Linked DNA regions of Pueribacillus theae. The protein of the gene in region 3 interacts with the protein of the main gene of each other region in a pairwise test. Links are inferred from orthologs where the notes say so. Each region holds a gene or a part of one and is shown on either strand. Other genes may lie near its edges. The genes, in order: sda, DCC39_RS08935 and DCC39_RS04120.

Region 1 (6,951 bases), on a different replicon or contig from region 3:
TTTAACATTTTCTTTTCGAATGGCAGGTTATGAAACAACATTCACTTGGGTAGAAAAATCAGGTGAAGAAGCAAAAGTTGTTTATGAGTTGCCTGCACTTGTTGGGCCGCATGAAGGCGAAATTGTGAAAGGTAATACGTTTGGCCCATTGTTCAATGTTTCAGCGATTATCGATGCCGGCCAACTAAATACAGTGATCTGGTCATTGCTTGGAGGACTTGTGCTCTATATCTTGTTAAGACTCATTTTTAGAAGACGGGTTGCAGCTTTGATCCAACCGCTGTTTAAAAATGTCAACCTTGATTTAGTTGATGAAATTAGTTTCCGCGCGGTCGCGATTGGGTTTCCGTTATTTGCGCTTGGCGGGCTCATTTTCGCGATGATTTGGGCGCAAATTGCTTGGACGCGATTCTGGGGATGGGATCCGAAAGAAGTCTGGGCTTTAATTACATTTTTATTTTATGCGGCCTATTTACATTTGCGCCTTTCACGGGGATGGCACGGGACAAAATCCTCTTGGTTGGCTGTTATCGGATTTGTAATTATCGTATTTAACTTTGTGGCTGTAAATTTAGTGCTCGTAGGGTTGCATTCATACGCATAAAGAGGTGAACTGTGTGAAGCCTTACAAGCTGTTAATCGTTGATGACGAATGGAACATGCGAAATTTAATTAAAATTTATTTAAAAAAAGAAAACGTGCAATTAACAGAGGCCCGTAACGGAAAAGAAGCATTGTCTTTTATCGAAAAAAACGGATTTGATCTCATCCTTCTCGATATTATGATGCCGGACATGAGTGGATGGGAAGTTTGTAAAGAGGTTCGGAAAGCAAGGGATATCCCAATTTTAATGTTAACAGCTAGAACTGATGTGAAAGATATTGTGCGTGGATTGAATGGCGGGGCGGATGATTATTTAACAAAACCATTCGCCCCTGAAGAGTTGATTGCAAGGGTGAACGCATTATTAAGGCGAACGAAAAAAATGGACAAAGCGAATGCGAATCGTTCGTTGTCTTTTAAAGATCTAACGATTGATTTTGAATCAAGAACCGTACTCGTAAACGGCGAGCCGGCCGGGCTTACGCCAAAAGAATTTGAGTTGCTATATTTACTTGCAACTCACCCAAAACGCGTCTATACACGGGATATGCTCATTGAACGTATATGGGGCCCTGAACATTTTCGTGACGATCGAACCGTCGATACGCATGTGAAAAATATTCGGGAAAAAATCCGCAACAAGAACCTTTCATACGACCCAATCCAAACGGTATGGGGGGTCGGATATCAATTTGAAAGGATTGAAACTGAAGAATGAACTTAAATCGTATTGTTCTTAAATGGGGGGGGAGTATACTCCTCCTCTTTCTTATTGTATTGATTCCGACAGGGTTTATTCTCCATACGATTTACTCGGGGTTGTACTATAACGACAAAGAAGAAGAAATTAACGACCTTTCTTCGCGCTATGCAAATGCAATGAAATCTGTCCAGGATCGAGACATTTTGCAAATGTTTGTTACACTTTCCGGCTTTACCAATAATGAAGTTTATATTGTTGATAAAGATGGAATGATTGTAGCTGATTCCGGCATAGCTGGTATCGTAGCAGGGGAAAAAATTAAAGCAAATGAATTGGCCACTCTAAAAAAAGGAGAGGCTGTTGACAAAGAATATCATTTTTTGCCTTCAACAGAACGTTTTCTTGTGTCAGGGAAGCCAATTTTTAATGAGGACTCGTTTGAAGGCGGCATGTTTGTCATGTCTTCGTTAGATGCAATTGACCAATCGCTGACACAAGTAAAGCTTCTTGTTATTCTGTCGGGGATTGTGGCTTTCATGATCGCATCAGGCTTTATATTTGTACTTTCGAGAAAATTATCAGCACCTTTATTGGAAATGGAAAAAGCAACCCGAAAAATTTCAAGAGGCCATTTACAAACAAGAGTAAATATATCTTCCGACGATGAGATTGGACATCTCGCCGCTGCGATTAATGATTTGGCAGTCGAACTGGAAAGGTATCGCAGCAACCGCCAAGAGTTTTTTGCCACTATATCCCACGAACTTCGAACACCTATTACGTATTTGGAGGGGTATGCGAATGTGCTTAAAAATGAATTGTACGAAACAGAAGAGGAAAAAAAGAAGTATCTTTCCATTATTTCAGATGAAACGAAACGGTTGGTCCGTTTAATTAACGATTTATTTGAACTTGCAAAGGCGGAAGAAGAGCAGCTTACGCTAGAAAAAGAACTGGTTGATGTAAGAAAAATTATTGATGGCGTCATTGTTAAAGTTAGCTTAAAGGCCGAGGAAAAAGGGTTGAACATTGAGAAGAACTTAACGAAACATACACAACTTGTCCAAGGCGACCAGCAAAGGATGGAGCAAATTTTTATCAATTTGCTTGAAAATGCCATTCAATATACGGAATCCGGTAAAATTAAAGTCGATTTACATGAAATTTCAAGCAATCAAGTAAAGGTCACCATCTCGGATACTGGGATGGGCATCCCTGACGAAGAAATTCCATTCATATTTGAAAGATTTCACCGTGTGGAAAAGTCCCGTTCAAGAGATTTTGGCGGAACAGGATTAGGCCTTTCCATCGTTAAAAAGCTTGTAGAGATGCAGAATGGAACAATACATGTGAAAAGTACATTAGGAAAAGGTACAACATTTGAAGTTATTTTTCCAACAGCAGACAAGACATCGCTCTCTTAAATTCAAAAGAAATCGGTCTTTTTCGCCGATTCCTGCAATTCCGGCCTCTGACCTCTGACTTCCTAAGAAAGAACGCGATGGCGTTTTTCTTAATTGTACAGACACAGCCAAGCCTAATTTTTCATAGGAATGTAATGTATGTGAATTTCTATGGGGGGGTGGGCGCTTTGTCAATATTGGCTGCATTGGCTTATTTTTTTAAGCAAGTAATGTTTTTCGTTTCATTTGTGAAAAACAATGCTTTTCCGCAGCCGTTATCAAGAGAAGAAGAGAAGAAAATGCTTGTTCTTTTGGAACAAGGTGACCAAGAGGCAAGAAATCGCCTAATCGAACATAACTTACGCCTTGTTGCCCATATTGTTAAAAAGTTCGAAAATACAGGAGAGGATAATGAGGATCTCATTTCAATCGGGACCATCGGTTTAATCAAAGCAATTGAGAGCTACTCTACTGGAAAGGGGACAAAATTAGCAACATATGCGGCAAGATGTATAGAAAATGAGATTTTAATGTATTTGCGTTCGCTCAAGAAGACAAAAAAAGATGTTTCTTTACAAGATCCGATTGGCCAAGATCGGGAAGGCAATGAAATTTCATTAATGGATGTTTTGAAAGCCGAAAATGTTGACATTATTGAGAAGATCCAACTAAATATGGAAAAGAAGCAGATTTATAAACATATCCATATTTTAGACGAAAGAGAAAAGGAAGTGATTATCGGAAGGTTCGGCCTAGAGCAAAATGAAGAACTGACACAGCGGGAGATTGCAAAAAACTTAGGCATTTCAAGAAGTTACGTTTCACGGATTGAAAAAAGGGCACTGATGAAACTTTTTCATGAGTTTTATAAACATCAAAAATATACAAAATAGAAAAGCAAGAGCTGGCTAATGATAGTTGCCGGCTCTTGCTTTTCTATTATAAGAGGTTGTTCAAAAAGTCCAGAGGCACTTTTTGTGCTCCTTTTTGAACACGCACTATAAGACTGATTCTTTAAGAAGAAGTAGAGAATCATTTTTTTTTAAAAGATTCCGTCTTTCAAGCTCTTCTTTAATAAGGGCAATAAAATCATGATTTAATTGTAATTCGATTGACTTGAAATACGACTCAACAAGAAGCTCGTCCGATAGAAGCACTAATGAATTGAACATTTTATTTCCTCCCCGGAAGTTCAAGTCTTTTCTAAAAAAGATAGCAATTTATAAATTTGCTCACTCGCCAATTTAAACCAATCCAACCTCTAAACTCCAAGAAAGACGTGTGAGCGTTTTTCTTATCAATAGATTATCATGAAATTGAAATAAGAACAATCGTTCTGTTATCCACATTAGGCTGTATATAACCTGTGAGTAAATGTGTATAACAAGTAAAAACGCAATTGGAATGGTATATAATAATGTGAGTAAGTTATCCACAGAAAAAAATGAGGGAATTTGTCGAACGATTTTATTCATAAACTCGAAAGTTATGAAGCTTAAATTTCCTGGGGAATACTGGTATAATGGTTTTCTGTAGGAACTGCAAAGGTGTGAATCATTTGTTGAAATTTTTTTTGCCTGATGAATATGTGAAAAGCATATATGAGATTGATGTAGATAAACTAATAAAGCGCGGAATCAAAGGGATTGTCACGGATCTTGACAACACGCTTATTGAATGGGACCGGGCTGATGCAACTCCTGAGCTAAGCGAATGGCTAAAAAGGCTTGAAGACAAGGGATTGCTCGTAACGATTATTTCAAATAATAATCAGAAACGTGTCGAACATTTCGCACAGCCGTTAAAGCTTCCCTTTATTTTTAATGCAAGGAAGCCAATGACAAGAGCGTTTAAGCGGGCAATCAAGGAAATGGGGATAAAAAGGGAACAGACCGTTGTGATCGGCGATCAAATCTTCACAGACGTATTTGGCGGAAACAGGTTGGGGCTGCATACCATTATGGTCGTTCCCGTTGCGAGCACAGACGGTTTTTGGACAAGGTTTAATCGGAAAATGGAGCAAATCATTCTTTCAAAAATGCGAAAAAAAGGGATGATTTATTGGGAGGAAAAAAATGAATGAACACATAAGCTGTATGGGATGCGGCGTAAAGATTCAAACCACAGACAAAAGTAAAATTGGATATGCCCCTCCCCAAGCTTTAAACCGAGAAACGGTTATTTGCCAACGCTGTTATCGCCTGACACATTACAATGAAATTCAAGACGTTTCACTCACTGATGACGATTTTTTGAAAATCTTACATGATATTGGCAAACAAAAGGCGCTCATCGTGAAAATTGTCGACATTTTTGATTTTAACGGGAGTTGGATTTCAGGTATACAACGCTTTGTTGGTTCGAATGATGTATTGCTTGTTGGGAATAAAGTTGATCTGCTGCCTAAGTCCGTCAAGCACCATAAACTCATTCATTGGATGAGGATGGCTTCAAATGAACTTGGTTTAAAACCGCTCGATGTTCACCTTATTAGTGCTGAAAAGGGCATCGGTATTGAAGAATTGGCAAAAGCAATCGAACATTATAGACAAGGCCAAGATGTCTACGTCGTTGGATGTACAAATGTCGGAAAATCGACCTTCATCAATCGGATCATACAATCGTTTGGAGAGGAAAGCGGACATTTCATCACGACTTCACGATTTCCAGGAACGACGCTCGACTTAATTGACATCCCGCTTGAAGATGGCAGATCGCTTTATGATACGCCAGGGATTATCAATCATCACCAAATGGCCCATTTCGTTAATCAATCTGAATTAAAAATCATTACACCGAACAAAGAAATAAAACCTAAAGTGTATCAATTAAATGAAAGGCAAACATTGTTTTTCGGAGGACTTGCACGGCTAGATTTTTTAAGAGGAGAAAGCCGCCCATTTGTATGCTATTTCTCAAATAATCTTTATATTCATCGAACAAAGCTTGAAAAAGCTGACGAACTTTATGAAAAACAAAAAGGAAAATTGCTTATTCCGCCGAAAAACGAAAAGAAGGAAGATTTCCCTTCATTAAGAAAAAATTTATTTCATATGAAAGGTGAAAAGACTGATGTTGTTTTTTCTGGCTTAGGTTGGGTAACATTTGAAGGAAATCTAGCCGAGATTGCAGCCTATGTCCCGGAAGGAGTCGCCGTTTCACTTAGAAAGTCGCTAATATAAAAGGTTGTTCAAAAAATCCGGAAAAGGGGTGAACAAATGGGGATTTTCGGTGTTATTGGCCATCCGATTTCCCATTCGATGTCTCCTATCATGCACAACTGCGAATTTAAACAGCTTGGTTTCCCTCATCATTATACAGCGTTTGATGTCCATCCAAATGACTTAAAAAAAGCGATTGACGGGATGCGTGCACTTCACATACTAGGATTAAACGTCACGATCCCCCATAAAGTTGCTGTGATGGAGTGGTTGGATGAGATCGATGAAGAAGCAAGATTAATTGGAGCCGTCAATACAATTAAAAATGAAAACGGGCGTTTAATAGGCTCGAATACGGATGGGGAAGGATATCTTCGTTCTTTGCAAAAGCTAATTGACCATCCGTTTCACGATAAAAATGTTTTAATCATCGGAGCAGGCGGCGCGTCGAGAGCAATTGTTACCGCTCTCGCACGTTATGGCATCTCAAGAATTGATATTGCGAACAGGACATTACAGAAAGCCGAACAACTTGCAATGCATGCACGGCAATTTGTCAAATCAAACGCCATACCATTGCAAGAAGCGGAAGAAAAACTTTCAACTTACGGAATTATCGTGAATACGACATCAGTTGGCATGTCCCCTAACCTGTCTGACATGCCAATTAACATCCACCATCTAAAAAAGGGAACAATCGTATCTGATTTAATTTATAACCCTCTTTCGACAATGTTTTTAAAAAAAGCGAAAGAAAAAGGGGCAATAACCGCTAATGGGATTGGAATGTTCGTTCATCAAGGTGCATTATCGTTTGAAAAATGGCTAGGGGTTGCGCCAAATATAGAACGGATGACAGAAACGGTGCTAAAAAAGCTAGGAGGTTAAACATGCTGACAGGGAAGCAGAAACGTTTTTTGCGTGCGAAAGCCCACCATCTCGATTCCATCTTTCAAGTTGGAAAGGGAGGAGTAAATGAAAATTTAATAAAGCAAGTAGGCGATGCGCTCGAGGCGAGAGAATTAATAAAAGTTAGTATTTTGCAAAACTGTGATGAAGATAAACAAACTGTTGCTGATA
Region 2 (7,010 bases), on a different replicon or contig from region 3:
ACGACATCTGTTATGTCTTTATTTTTTGCTTTTGCGACTGCTTTAAGATTATCGTACACGGAAGCATTAATATCAACCTGGCCGGCTGCTTCAGGCCCGACTGCTATTTTATCCATATACATATCAGGCGCATGAAGCAAATTGCCTCTGTCGGCTATTGCAACAACAGTCAGCGCATTCCAAGAGCCTGAAGCAACAATATTTGTCCCTTCCAGCGGATCCACTGCTATATCAACGCTTGGGCCGTTGCCAGTACCGAGTTTTTCTCCAATGTAGAGCATCGGAGCTTCGTCCATTTCTCCTTCGCCGATAACAACGACACCATCCATAGGAATCGTGTCAAATACCTCTCTCATCGCTGTAGTCGCAGCATCATCCGCTTCTTCTTTTTTCCCTTTTCCATTCCATCTTGCCGACGCTAATGCTGCAGCTTCCGTTACCCGGACAATTTCCATCGTTAAGCTTCGTTCCATCTTCTCTCTCCCTACATACTTTTTACGTGAGCTTCCTGCTCTTCCAGCGTCATTTCTTCCCTCCATACTTTGGCACCAAGTATGGTTAACTTATCAACTAACTGTTCGTACCCCCGATCAATATGATCGAGGCCGTAAATTTCCGTTACACCGTTCGACATTAAACCTGCTGCAACGAGTGCAGCACCGGCTCTTAAATCACTCGCTTTTACTTTTGCGCCTTCAAGGTTTACAGGGCCTGATATAATTGCTGAGCTGCCTTCTATTTTTACTTCCGCACCCATTCTGCGGAGTTCATCAATATGTTTGAAACGGGCATTGTAAATCGTATCGGTTACGATGCTTGTCCCATTCCCTTTTGTTAACAATGCAGTAAATGGCTGCTGCAAATCTGTCGGAAAGCCTGGATAAACGAGTGTTTTTACATCGACTGCCTTTAAATGATCTCCGTTCGTACGGACGATGACGCTATCTTCAAATGTTTCTACATCTACGCCCATTTCACGCAATTTCGCGATAAGGGATTCCACGTGCTGAGAAATCACATTGTCAATGGTTACTTCTTTGCCCATTGCGGCCGCAAAGATCATGTATGTACCCGCTTCAATACGATCCGGAATAATGGAATGGTAGCATCCGTGCAAGCTTTCAACCCCGTCAATGCGAATGACGTCCGTTCCTGCACCTTTAATTTTAGCGCCCATGCTTGTAAGCAAAGTAGCAACATCAATAATTTCGGGCTCTTTCGCGGCGTTTTCGATCACGGTTCTGCCTTTTGCTTTTACAGCAGCAAGCATAATATTGATTGTCGCCCCGACACTCACTACATCTAAATAAATTCGCGCGCCTGTTAATTCTCCCGCACGCAAGTAAATCGCTCCACGCTCATTTGTTATCGATGCACCGAGGGCTTCGAAGCCTTTAATATGTTGATCGATGGGGCGGGGACCTAAGTTGCAGCCACCAGGCAAGCCAATAGCCGCTTTTTTGAAACGGCCGAGCATAGCCCCCATTAAGTAGTATGAAGCTCTAAGTTTTTTTACATTGCCGTTAGGAAGCGGCATAGGGATCATATTTGCAGGATTCACAATTAGCTTATTGCCTTCAAGTGAAACGTCTCCTCCAATTTCCTTAAGCAGTTCACTTAAAATCTTTACGTCAGATATATTAGGCAAATGATCGATTGTTACTGTTGAATCCGCAAGAATGGCTGCAGGTATAAGGGCTACTGCGCTGTTTTTCGCTCCGCTTATCTCCACTTTACCTTGCAGAGGATAACCCCCCTCGATCATAAGCTTTTCCATAATGCTCTCCTTTCTACTCGTCATTCTAAGAATGCACAAAGGCCTATTTCATTAAGAAAAAACGCTAACGCGCCTTTCTTGAAGGCGAGAGATGCGATTGGCTTCAATTGTTGAATACCCATTTATACTTTCTTAGGAAGCCAACATCTTAAGCCGGGCTGAAACCGCGAAAAGAGCCGCTAAACAAACTCATTCGCTAAATTTTCAAGTACTCATTTCATTGTTCCTATTGTTTCCGATTAATCATAAATCATGTATGAAATACCAAGAAAATCCAAATCAAAAAAATTAATCGGTTTGGGCATTTTCCCAGTCTGATAAAAACTTTTCAAGACCTTGATCAGTCAATGGATGTGTCAACAATTGGCTAATGACTTTATAAGGGATTGTGGCAATATGCGCACCGCTGAGGGCTGCCTGCGTGACATGAATCGGATGGCGAATGGAAGCCGCGATAATTTTCGTCCGTATGCCATGTATGTTGAATACGTTAGCTATGTCACGAATAAGCGGTATGCCTTCCTGCCCTATATCATCTAAACGCCCTAAAAATGGGGAAACATACGTGGCACCTGCTCTAGCAGCAAGCAGAGCTTGGTTAACAGAAAAAATTAACGTGACATTTGTTTTAATATTAAGATCGCTAAGTGCTTTTACAGCTTTCAAACCATCTTGGGTGATCGGTAGTTTTACGGTAATGTTCGGGGCAATGCCAGCAAGAATTTTTCCTTCTTCAACCATTCCTTCCGCATTCGTTGAAATAACTTCCGCACTTACCGAGCTTTTCACAATACTTGTGATTTCTCTTAATCTTTCATGAAAATCAACTTTCTCTTTCGCAACAAGCGAAGGGTTTGTCGTTACGCCGGCAAGTATCCCGAGCTCACTCGCTTGTTTAATTTCGTCAATATTAGCCGAATCAATGAAAAATTCCATGGTTAAGGATGCACCTCACGATCGGTATAAAATTTTGCCACTAATTAAGTCCCGCTCCGTATATCGTGTACTATTTTGAACAAAGTCGCTGACGCGTCCTTATTCGGAGGCCAGAGGCCGGATTGGTTTAAATTTGCGAAAGAGCTAATTTATACTTTCTTATTTTTTGAATAGAACCGCCAGTCTGGCGGTTCTTACGCTTTATTTGATGAACCGAATTCCCGCATTTTGCTTTTGACTGTTTCTTTAATGGCTTCACGGGCAGGTCCTAAATATTTCCTTGGATCATAAAGATCCGGTTTTTCAGCAAGCACTTGACGAACTGCTTTTGATGCGGAAATTTGGTTTTCAGTGTTGACGTTAATTTTTGCAGTGCCAAGCGAGATGGCGCGTTTAATATCTTTTGTAGGAATTCCAGTTCCTCCGTGGAGGACGAGCGGAACACCTGTTAAGTTCATTACTTCTTCCATGCGATCAAAACCGAGATTCGGTTCGCCTTTATATGGTCCGTGAACCGAGCCAAGGGCAGGCGCAAAACAGTCTACTCCCGTCTCTTTCACGAGTTGATCACATTCTGAAGGTATAGCATACATTGCTTCAGCATTTTCTACAACGAGATCATCTTCTTGGCCGCCAATTCGTCCAAGCTCAGCTTCGACAGACACACCAACTGCGTGTGCGACGTCAACGACTCGTTTCGTTAAAGCGATATTTTCTTCAAGCGGCAAATGCGAGCCATCAATCATGACAGAAGTAAACCCTGCGTGAATCGCTTCAACACATTTTTCAAAGCTTGAACCATGGTCGAGATGAATGGCAACTGGGACCGTCACGTTATATTCTTCCATCAAGGCTTCAACCATCTTAACAACTGTTTTAAAGCCGCCCATGTAACGTCCGGCTCCTTCTGAAACACCACAAATAAGCGGTGACTTCTCTTCTTCAGCTGCCTGTAAAATGGCTTGCGTAAACTCAAGATTATTTAAATTAAACTGGCCGACGGCATAGCCTTCTGCTTTTGCTTTCTCTAACATTTCTTTCATCGAAACTAAGGGCAAGGCGTGATCCCTCCTAATCAAAAGTATGTATTGATTCATGCAGTTTCGTCTTGAGAGACATTTAAACAATTTATTATTCCTTCTTACCGTAACCATTATAGCATAAGTTCAAAAGAATCGAATAACATCCATTTAACAAGTTGTAAGAAAAAACGCTGACGCGACTTTCGTTCTAGAAGTTAGAAGTGAGAAGCGGGATTGGTTTTCTTGGCGAATTGCCAATGTAAATTTAGAATATAAAAATGGCTGTCCTATCCTTCTCGCTTTCCAATTTTCAAGCTTGACCGTTTTGGTGCATTTCTTTATGGACAGTTACCCTAACCTCTTCAATGTCAAACGGCTTCGAAAAGTAAGCAACCGCCCCATTTGCCATTGCTTCATTGATCATGTTCAATTCGCCGTATGCTGTCATAATAATCACTTTCGCTTGTTCATTCATTTCCTTAATACGTGTTAAAATTTCAAGCCCGTCCATTCCTGGTATTTTCATATCTAACAGAACTAAATGAGGCTCTTTTTTTGCAACGATTTCCAATGCTTCCTGCCCGCTTGCTGCTGAAAACGTTTCATATCCTTCTTTACTGAAAATTTCATTCAGCAAGATACGGATCCCGAATTGATCGTCAACTACTAAAATTCTCTTGTTGTCCATCTTCCACCCCGCTAACTGTATATTTAAGTAATGAAATGAACAAATGAACAATGGAATAAAATAATTTTTGTAACTAGCCTCTCTGTCATTTATGCAGTTGAACGATTTTAAAGTATACATTCGATTTATCTTAATGAATTCCTTCTAATATTTGGCAATACTTTCAAAACCTTGAACCCTTCCACCTTAATTTCTTACGAAAATAGCGTCTTCCCGCCTAAGTACGATAAAAAAAGAACAGTGAAAGTAGGCTTACCTTCACGGTTCTTTAAATAGTGACGCATGGATAAAACCTTCAAAAAGAGGGTGCGGCCTCGTCGGGCGCGATTTGAACTCCGAATGAAATTGTGAAGCGACAAACCATGGGTGATCATTAAGCTCTATAATTTCGACTAGGCGCCCATCAGGGCTTGTGCCGGAAAATACAAACCCGGCTTCTTCCATTTGCTTTCTGTAGAAATTATTAAATTCGTATCGATGGCGATGGCGTTCAAATACCTCGCTGCCTCCATACGCCCTATATGCTTTCGTTCCTTCCTTCAGCCTGCATGGATAAAGGCCTAGTCGGAGCGTGCCGCCTAAATCCTCTACATTTTCCTGATCAGGGAGCAAAGCAATAATCGGGTGAATTGTTTTTTCATCAATTTCGGCTGAATTCGCCCCTTCTAGTCCAACGACATTGCGTGCAAATTCTACAGAAGCAAGTTGCATGCCTAAGCAAATCCCTAAGAAAGGCACATTGTTTTGCCTTGCATAGCGGATGGCTTCAATCTTGCCTTCAATGCCTCTGTCTCCAAAGCCTCCCGGGACAAGAATGCCATCAGCCTCATTTAAACGTTCGTGTACATTTTCTTTCGTCAAGCTTTCGGAATCAATCCAATCAATCTCAATATCGGCATCATACCGATAGCCAGCGTGCTTTAATGCTTCAACAACAGAAAGATAAGCATCCTGGAGTGAGACGTATTTTCCTACAAGTGCGATTCTCGTTGTCTTCGTTAAGTTTGTTACTTTTTTGACAAGTTCTTGCCATTCACGCATATCTGCTTCTCGGCAGTCTAAGTTCAAATGATCACAAACGATTTGATCAAGGTTTTGCTTTTGAAAATCGAGCGGCACTTCATAAAGTGTTTCAGCGTCTCTCGCTTCAATCACAGCTTTCGGATCAATGTCACAAAACAATGCAAGCTTGTCTTTCATGTCTTGAGGAACTGGCATTTCCGTCCTTACGACAATGACATTTGGCTGAATGCCGAGACTTCTGAGTTCTTTTACACTATGCTGAGTTGGTTTTGTTTTCATTTCCCCTGCAGCCCTCAAGTAAGGAATGAGCGTACAGTGGATATACAGGACGTTTTGTGCCCCAACATCACTTTTAATTTGGCGAATCGCTTCAAGAAAGGGCAAGCTTTCAATATCGCCGACCGTTCCGCCAATTTCTGTAATGACAACGTCTGATTGTGACGCGCGCCCTGCCCGAAAGACCTGTTCTTTAATTTCATTTGTAATATGGGGGATGACTTGAACCGTTGCACCTAAATAATCGCCGCGCCGTTCTTTTTTAATGACGCTTGAATATACTTTACCTGTCGTTATATTATTGTATTTCGTTAAATTAATATCGATAAAACGTTCATAATGGCCAAGATCCAAATCCGTTTCCGCCCCGTCTTCGGTAACAAATACTTCTCCGTGTTGATAAGGACTCATTGTGCCAGGATCAACGTTAATATAAGGATCAAACTTCTGGATCGTCACTTTTAATCCACGGTTTTTTAACAGCCGGCCAAGAGAAGCTGCTGTAATGCCTTTTCCAAGAGAGGAAACGACACCGCCTGTGACAAAGATGTATTTCGTATTCATGAGAATGGCCCCCCTCTATTCCTTTATGTTTTCCCCAACTTTTAAAATTAAGACGATAATTAAAAGGCATTTTAAAAAACAAAAAAAACAAAAGCGGCACCCAAGTATATAGGGGCCGCTTTTGTTAAAATGTAAATGAAAAATGAACGATTATTCGTAAAGCCCAAAAATGATTGTAACGATTACGCGATCATCTGTCAAGCGGGGTCGCCCGATTATTCTTCTTCCTCTTCTTCAAATTCGAATTCTTCCTCTTCTTCATCAAGAAAGTCATCATCTACTAATTTCTCCTCCTCCACTTCATCTAGGAGTTCAATGTCTTCCTCTTCATCTTCTTTAAAGTCATCGAGCTCTTCATCTTCAAGAAGCTCTTCGTCAAGATCGTCGTAATCATCGAAATCGTCATCAACAACTTTTTTCTTTTTCTTCGGTTTAATCGTTGTGCCAAGCTCTTCTTCTGTTTGCTCAAAAGGGTACCAGCTTTTTAGGCCCCATTGATTGTCTCCCAGTGACACGAAACGTCCGTCAATGTTCATATCCGTGTAAGCCTGGACAAGCTTATCTCTCATTTCGGTTTCTGACCAATTTTTATATTTTGCAATTTTATTCATCAATGTATAAAAGTCTACCGTTTGTCGTTCCTCGCTCAGGTAATGGTACATAATATCAATCATTGGCGTTTCTTGCAGTTCTTCTTTTGTAAGATTGTCTAATAGCGACATAA
Region 3 (6,962 bases):
GTAGGTTGCACGGGCTTTTTCTTCTGCGGCAATATCTTCATATAAATCTGTGATTGGGTCACCTTTTGCTTGAATATATGCCGCTGTCCACGGTACTCCAGCAGCGTTATGGTAGAATAGGTCTTTGCCATGGTCGGCGAAATGGTCACCAAGACCTGCTTCTTTCAATTGTTCGGGTGTTGCATCTTTCGTTAATTTATAAACCATTGTGGCAATCATCTCAAGGTGGGCAAATTCCTCTGTACCAATATCTGTCAAAAGCCCAATAACTTTATCAGGAAGCGTGTAGCGCTGGTTTAAATAGCGAAGGGCAGCGGCAAGTTCTCCATCAGCACCACCGTACTGTTCAATTAGAAACTTGGCAAGCATTGGATTGCATTGGCTTACCTTTACCGGATATTGTAATTTTTTTTCGTATATCCACATTAAAAATCATACCTCCACAATGAATAAATAGTTCGCTTCCGCACCTTTAGGCGAAATGCAGGTGAAATACTTTCAATCAGTGGGGTAGGGTCAAGCCCCTACCTAATTTTTTCGTCGTTCATTTTGCTAAAATAAATTCTTTAATGTTTTCCTTAAATTTGCCACGGCCATGGGCCTTCTGACCAGCCCCATGGATACCCTGAATAGCTGTTTCCAAATTGCTGTAAGGGGCCATACATTGACTCAACGATCTTTTTTAATCGTTTGCGTTCTTTCGCGTACTCATTGAATTGCTGAATCGCTTCTTGGTCATGTGGATGCGTATCCAAATAATGTGTCAATTCGACAAGAACGAAATCAACTGCCTGCAATTCTTCCATACACGCGTAAAATTCAGGCGGAAGTTTTTTGGACATCGGTTATTTTTCCTCCCTATTAACTTATTTGGGGTTCTCCACACGGCATTTTATTGTGAGGCTCTCCGTACGGGCTAAAAAGCAATGGCCACAATGTTCCGTGAAACAAAGCTTCTTTTGGGCTAAACTGGGGAAGCCCAGGCGGCTGAAAACCAACATAAAGCTGAGGCGGTGTCTGATATGTTTTCACTTTTATGGGACGGCAAGGGTCGAAAGGGCTTATATATGGCCGATAGATCTTTCTCTGAGTAAACAAACGGGGTACCTCCTTTAATGAACTACATACGGTAATAGCCTATTCATAAGGCCGAGATCTTGCTACAACTATGAACGAATGAGTTTATTTTGAAAGCAACGTGCGTTTTTTGATACACTTATGAGGAAAAGTAAAATTTACGGGGGAAAACAAATGAAGATAAAAGTACCACTATTTTTATTTTTTATACTTATATTCTCTCTTATTGGGTGCAATAAGGAAGAAACGCCAGAAGAGAGAACAACTCAATTTTTAAACAGCTGGGAGAAACAACAATTTGATAAAATGTATGATCAACTTTCTGCAGATAGTAAAAAAAATATAACGAAAGACGAGTTTGTTGAGCGTTACGAGACAATTTATGAAGGAATACAGGCTGACAAGCTTAAACTGGAAGCGAAGTTTCCTGAAGATGGGGTGAAAGAAAACAAAGAGGGCGGCACAGAGGTGGAATTTTCATTACATATGCAAACCATTGCCGACGAAGTAAACTTTACCGAAAACCTGTCCCTCGTGAAAGAAAAGACTGAGGATGGAAATAAATGGGCCGTCCATTGGGATCCTTCACTTATCTTTCCTTCGATGGAAGAAGGAGATAAGGTCCGCATTGAAACACACCGGGCTGAAAGGGGAGAAATTGTTGATCGAAGCGGAAAGGGTCTGGCGGTAAATGGAAAAGTATTGAATATCGGAATTGTCCCCGAGCGTTTGCCGGAGGATGCTAAAACATCCTATGAACAATTAGCTGATTTGATTGGCTCCACTGTGGAAGATATAGAAAAGAAACTGAACGCCACGTGGGTAAAGCCAGATACGTTCGTACCGATTACGAAAATCGCGAAAGATGATAAAAGATTAAATCAATTAATGGAGATAAAAGGCGTAACGTACCAAGAAGTGAGCGCCCGCGTTTATCCTTTTAAACAAATTGCCGCCCATTTGACCGGCTATGTACAAGAAATTAATAAAGAAGAGCTTGATGAACGAAAATCAAAAGGCTATCAAACAGGAGACTTAATAGGAAAAAGCGGATTGGAGCAAGTTTTTGAAGATAAGCTCCGGGGGCAAAACGGAGGGCGCATTTATATCGTCGATAAAGATGGCACAGAAAAAGATGAAATTGCCAATAAAAACGCGATCGATGGAGAAACCATTGCTTTAACAATCGATATCAATATTCAAAAACAAGTCTTCAAGCAGCTCGAAGGCGAAGCAGGTACATCTGCAGCGATTAACCCGATGACTGGCGAAGTTCTTGTACTTGCGAGCAGCCCATCATATGATCCGAATCAATTTGTTCTTGGGATGACAAGCGAAGAATGGAAAGCGCTAAATGAGGATCCGAAAAAACCGTTGTTGAATCGTTTCGCAAGTACATATCCTCCTGGCTCTGTATTTAAGCCGATTACTGGTGCGATTGCTTTAGAGACGTCTGCCATATCTGAAGAAACGGCAGTAAATGTGAATGGGCTAAAGTGGCAAGCAGACAATTCGTGGGGAGATTATTATATTACCCGTGTCAGCGATCCGGGAAAACCAATTGACCTAAAGAATGCATTTATTTATTCAGATAATATTTATTTTGCTCAGGCAGCATTAAAAATCGGTGGACAAAAATTTCTAGAACGTTCAAAAGACTTTGGGATTGGCGAAAAACTTCCAATTGAATACCCAATCGAAACATCGCAACTGGTGGAAAATTCATTTGACAGCCAGATTCAGCTTGCTGATTCAGGTTATGGACAAGGGAAAGTGGAAATGAGCATTCTCCACACGGCTATTTCTTTTACACCATTTATAAATGAAGGCAATCTATTAAAACCAACGCTGTTAAAAAATGGCCCAGATTCGAATGAGCACGTGTGGAAGGCAAACGCGATTAAGGACGAAACAGCTTCAATTATTAATCAATCGCTAATCGAAGTCGTCGAGCATCCCGATGGAACAGGCAAAGGTGTTAAAATCAAAGGGAAACAAATGGCAGGGAAAACTGGGACGGCAGAACTTAAAAAGAGCCGTGATGAAAAAGGCCAGGAGAATGGTTTGTTTGTAGCGTACGACAACGAAAATCCAACACTCCTCGTTGCCATGCAAATTGAAAATGTTGAAGACCGTGGCGGCAGCAAAGCCGTCGTTCCAAAAGTAAAGCAAATATTTTTGGAAACCAAATAGCAATAGAGGCAATTTGATTTTATAAGTCACAACATCGGGAAATCAGGTAGGGCTTCTCGACCTTGCCTGATTGAACGTGCGCTGCACTGGGAGGTGGAGGCGAAAACCGCAAAGAAAACATATGTGTTCAATTTGAATGTTGACTTTTTGGCAAAATGATTTTTACAACAGTCCCTTTATTTACTTTACTCGTAATTTTTATTGTGCCGTTATGGTTTTTCACAATTCGTTTACAAATCATTAATCCGAGTCCTGTGCCCTTTTCTTTTGTACTGTAAAAGGGCTCTCCAAGTTTTGGCAAACGATCGTTTGGAATGCCAATGCCATTATCGGTGATCTTTATTAAAACCTTGTTTCCGTTTATCCATTTCGTTTCAATTAAAATTTTTCCGTCTTTAAATGACGCTTCGATTGCGTTCTTTATAATATTAATAAGCACCTGCTTCAATTTATCTGGTTCACAGTCAACTGTCATGTTTTCTTCACTGAATATCGTGGCAATCTCGATGTTTTTCATAATGGCTTGTGTGTTTAAAAGTGATACGATGTCATCGATTAATTTGTTAAGATTGCTGCGTTCGAAATGTTTAATTTCAGGTTTGGCCAAAATCAATAAGTCACTTACAATCTTTTCGATCCGATTAAGTTCAGATAACATGACGTCAACGTATTGGTTGTTGTTTTCTTCACCAATGAGTTGGGTAAAGCCTTTAATCGCTGTAAGCGGGTTTCGGATTTCATGGGCAATCCCAGCAGCCAGATGGCCGACAACAGAAAGCTTTTCTGTCTGCTGAAGTTTTTCCTCCGTCAGTTTTTGCTCGGTGATGTCGTGAATAATTACTTGCATCGTCTTTCTGCCTTTATAGACAGTGGGAATCAGCTTCATGTTGATATATTTTTTTTCTTGATCATTGCGAATGATGGTTGTTTCCATCGATCGAATAAGGTTCGTATGGTTGTGCGGCGATTCGATACGTTCTCTAATTTTGGAATGGTCTTTTGGAATGATAAAGTCATAGATTGTTTTCCCAATGATTTCATAGGTGCTTGTGGCTCCGAACAATTTTTTTCCCGTTTCATTAATAAATGTAAAGGCGCCTTCTTCTTTCGTAATAATTCCAATCGTATCATGGGAATGTTCAACAAGCTGTTGGTATTTCTCGATGTTTTCTTTTAATTCCTGTTCGGCAAGTTTCCGGGTCGTTATGTCACGGGAAATGCATAATATGAGCTCTTCCTCGTTTTCGGCCGTTTGATTTATCGGCTGGATTGTTGTTTCAAGCCATATATAGTCTCCTTCTCTTCTTCGAATCCTGCATGCGACATTTTTATGAAATTCCTTTAACACGCCTTGTGTGCCGATGTATTCTCTATCAAAAGGGTGAAGCAATTCGAACAGCGTTCTTCCAATGAGCTCCTCCGGCTCATATTTAAGAAGTTGAAGTGAGGCAGAAGAAGCATAAACAAATGTTCCATCCAGTTGATGCAACGAAATTAAATCAGATGAATGTTCGAGGATACGTTCGGCTAGCAGGTTTTCGACCGAGAAAGTAGGTTTATTGAATTGATCCATGCTGAGTATGTCCCCTTTTGCGATTAGTACTACACTAATAATACCATTTTTAGTCCGAAAAAGATGAATTTAATCAGTTTTTCATTAAGACTTAATATAAAAGGAAACTTCCATTATTTCACTGTTTTTCGTTAAAGAACGAAGGAGGGATATTATGGGACCTACGATCACACCGATAGGGGATTGTGGAATACGGATTCACTTCGGAGATGAAGTATCGGTTAAAACGAACCAGAAAATCATTGCGTATAAGTCGCTATTAGAAAAAAAAGATTGCGAAGGAATTACCGACATCGTTCCGGGTTATACGACCCTCTCTCTTTTCTATGATCCGTCGCGTTACACATACAAACAAATGTTTCACATAATCGAAGAGATTCATGATAAAGTAAAGATAGCGCCTGAGAAAAAAGCGGTTATCTACCATATTCCAACGTGTTACGGTGAACCGTACGGCGTTGATCTTCATGTTGTTGCAAAATGTAACGGCATCTCTCCTGAAGAAGTCATCGCAATTCATTCAGGCAAAAACTATTACATTTATATGTTAGGATTTTTACCTGGATTTCCGTATTTAGGCGGACTTGAGAAGAGAATCGCGACGCCAAGGCTTGACACGCCAAGATTGAAAGTGCCTGCTGGCTCAGTAGGCATTGCAGGGGAGCAGACGGGCATTTATCCACTCGACTCTCCCGGCGGTTGGCGAATAATCGGCAGAACGCCTGTTAAATTATTTGAGCCTGAAAGAGAGCCGTCGATTTTATTTGAAGCGGGAAATTACATCCGCTTTGAGCCGATTGAAGCAGATGAATTTCATGTGATCATCGAAAAGGTAGAAAACGCAGCATATCGTATAAAAACAACTGAATATGTGGGAGGTTAGCATGGAAAGTATTGACTTAAATTGTGATGCTGGAGAAAGCTTCGGAAGGTATTCCCTTGGCAATGATAAGGAGTTATTTAAACTCGTTACATCAGTGAATGTTGCTTGCGGTTATCATGCTGGCGATCATAATATTATGGCCAAAACTGTTAAACTTGCAGAGGAAAATAATGTTTCTATTGGCGCTCATCCGGGCTATCAAGATATAAACGGATTTGGCCGCAGAGACATGTCTCTCTCACTTGATGAAATCTATAATCTGATGATCTATCAATTAGGCGCATTAAAAACAATGGCAGAAGTCCAAGGGGTAAAGTTAAACCATGTGAAGCCGCACGGTGCATTATATAATCTCGCGGCAAAAAATCGTGATGTCGCGTTTACGGTAGCAAAAGCGGTGAAAGCCGTTGATGATAAATTAACGCTTTACGGCTTGTCTGGGAGTGAGCTTTGTTCCGCCGGCGAAGAAACCGGCCTTAAAGTGGCCCACGAAGTATTTGCTGACCGGACGTATCAATCTGATGGGACACTCACGCCGAGGTCTGAACCGAATGCACTCATTCATCGTACAAATGAAGCGGCGGATCAAATTCTTCACATTGTTAAGCACGGAAAAGTAAGAACTGTAAATGGCGATGAAATTCCTTTGAAGGCAGATACTGTTTGTATCCATGGAGACGGAGAACACGCCATACCATTTGCAAAAACATTAATTCAGCGCTTGGAAAAAGAACAAATTTTTATTAAGAAAATTGAGGCTAAATAAATGGGTATACCGATTTTTTCTGTAATAAAGCCCGGTTTGTTTACAACGTTCCAAGATGAGGGAAGAAAAAGCTATCAAGCGCTTGGCATCCCTGTGTCGGGGGCCATGGATTCGTTTGCCCACAAAGCGGCGAATATTCTTGTCGGCAATCGGAGGAATGCCGCTGTTTTAGAAGTGACGATATCAGGCCCCGAGCTTCAAGTTGAAAACGATGCTGTCATTTCGATTTGCGGCGCCAACCTATCCCCCAAGATTAATGGATTAAAGGCGCCGCTATGGACAAGCTTCCCAGTAAAGCGAGGAGACATTCTGTCATTCGGAAAAAATGTGTCCGGTGCAAGAAGTTATATTAGCGTAGCGGGAGAATTTGAAATTCCCTGTATGCTTGGAAGCCAGTCGACCGATACAAAATCAAAATTTGGCCGTCCATTAAAAAAAGGTGATGCCATCTATCGTGTGGCTTTACAATC

Evidence for each region.
Region 1: the proteins of DCC39_RS04120 (region 3) and sda interact in binary tests that used the Bacillus subtilis proteins (3 or more experiments, as listed by UniProt). The link is inferred for Pueribacillus theae from one-to-one orthologs.
Region 2: the proteins of DCC39_RS04120 (region 3) and DCC39_RS08935 interact in binary tests that used the Bacillus subtilis proteins (3 or more experiments, as listed by UniProt). The link is inferred for Pueribacillus theae from one-to-one orthologs.

What each region holds. Positions count from the first base shown.
Region 1 is NZ_QCZG01000008.1:64,862-71,812, reverse strand. The notes cover bases 2,296-5,118. They hold sda (sporulation histidine kinase inhibitor Sda), read right to left. Parts: upstream 3,883-5,118; coding sequence 3,709-3,882; downstream 2,296-3,708. Other genes in these bases: yqeH (ribosome biogenesis GTPase YqeH), read left to right, coding at 4,786-5,118; DCC39_RS05715 (YqeG family HAD IIIA-type phosphatase), read left to right, coding at 4,269-4,793; sigK (RNA polymerase sporulation sigma factor SigK), read left to right, coding at 2,866-3,603; DCC39_RS05730 (sensor histidine kinase), read left to right, coding at 2,296-2,731. Also shown: c-type cytochrome biogenesis protein CcsB, read left to right, coding at 1-604; DCC39_RS05735 (response regulator transcription factor), read left to right, coding at 618-1,322; more of DCC39_RS05730, read left to right, coding at 1,319-2,295; more of yqeH, read left to right, coding at 5,119-5,892; aroE (shikimate dehydrogenase), read left to right, coding at 5,929-6,759; ribosome assembly RNA-binding protein YhbY, read left to right, coding at 6,762-6,951. UniProt on the Bacillus subtilis protein: Mediates a developmental checkpoint inhibiting initiation of sporulation (by preventing phosphorylation of spo0A) in response to defects in the replication initiation machinery.
Region 2 is NZ_QCZG01000015.1:49,611-56,620, forward strand. The notes cover bases 2,735-5,616. They hold DCC39_RS08935 (response regulator), read right to left. Parts: upstream 4,424-5,616; coding sequence 4,046-4,423; downstream 2,735-4,045. Other genes in these bases: DCC39_RS08930 (class II fructose-bisphosphate aldolase), read right to left, coding at 2,908-3,771; DCC39_RS08940 (CTP synthase), read right to left, coding at 4,682-5,616. In the rest of the region: glpX (class II fructose-bisphosphatase), read right to left, coding at 1-473; DCC39_RS08920 (UDP-N-acetylglucosamine 1-carboxyvinyltransferase), read right to left, coding at 485-1,777; fsa (fructose-6-phosphate aldolase), read right to left, coding at 2,066-2,713; more of DCC39_RS08940, read right to left, coding at 5,617-6,286; rpoE (DNA-directed RNA polymerase subunit delta), read right to left, coding at 6,502-7,008. UniProt on the Bacillus subtilis protein: Key element in the phosphorelay regulating sporulation initiation. Phosphorylation of spo0B during sporulation initiation.
Region 3 is NZ_QCZG01000005.1:81,754-88,715, forward strand. What follows is about bases 2,621-5,454. They hold DCC39_RS04120 (PAS domain-containing sensor histidine kinase), read right to left. Parts: upstream 4,844-5,454; coding sequence 3,398-4,843; downstream 2,621-3,397. Other genes in these bases: DCC39_RS04115 (penicillin-binding transpeptidase domain-containing protein), read left to right, coding at 2,621-3,270; pxpB (5-oxoprolinase subunit PxpB), read left to right, coding at 4,998-5,454. Also shown: DCC39_RS04100 (manganese catalase family protein), read right to left, coding at 1-426; DCC39_RS04105 (spore coat protein CotJB), read right to left, coding at 579-842; DCC39_RS04110 (spore coat associated protein CotJA), read right to left, coding at 862-1,098; more of DCC39_RS04115, read left to right, coding at 1,252-2,620; more of pxpB, read left to right, coding at 5,455-5,726; DCC39_RS04130 (LamB/YcsF family protein), read left to right, coding at 5,728-6,492; DCC39_RS04135 (5-oxoprolinase subunit C family protein), read left to right, coding at 6,493-6,962. UniProt on the Bacillus subtilis protein: Phosphorylates the sporulation-regulatory proteins spo0A and spo0F. It also autophosphorylates in the presence of ATP.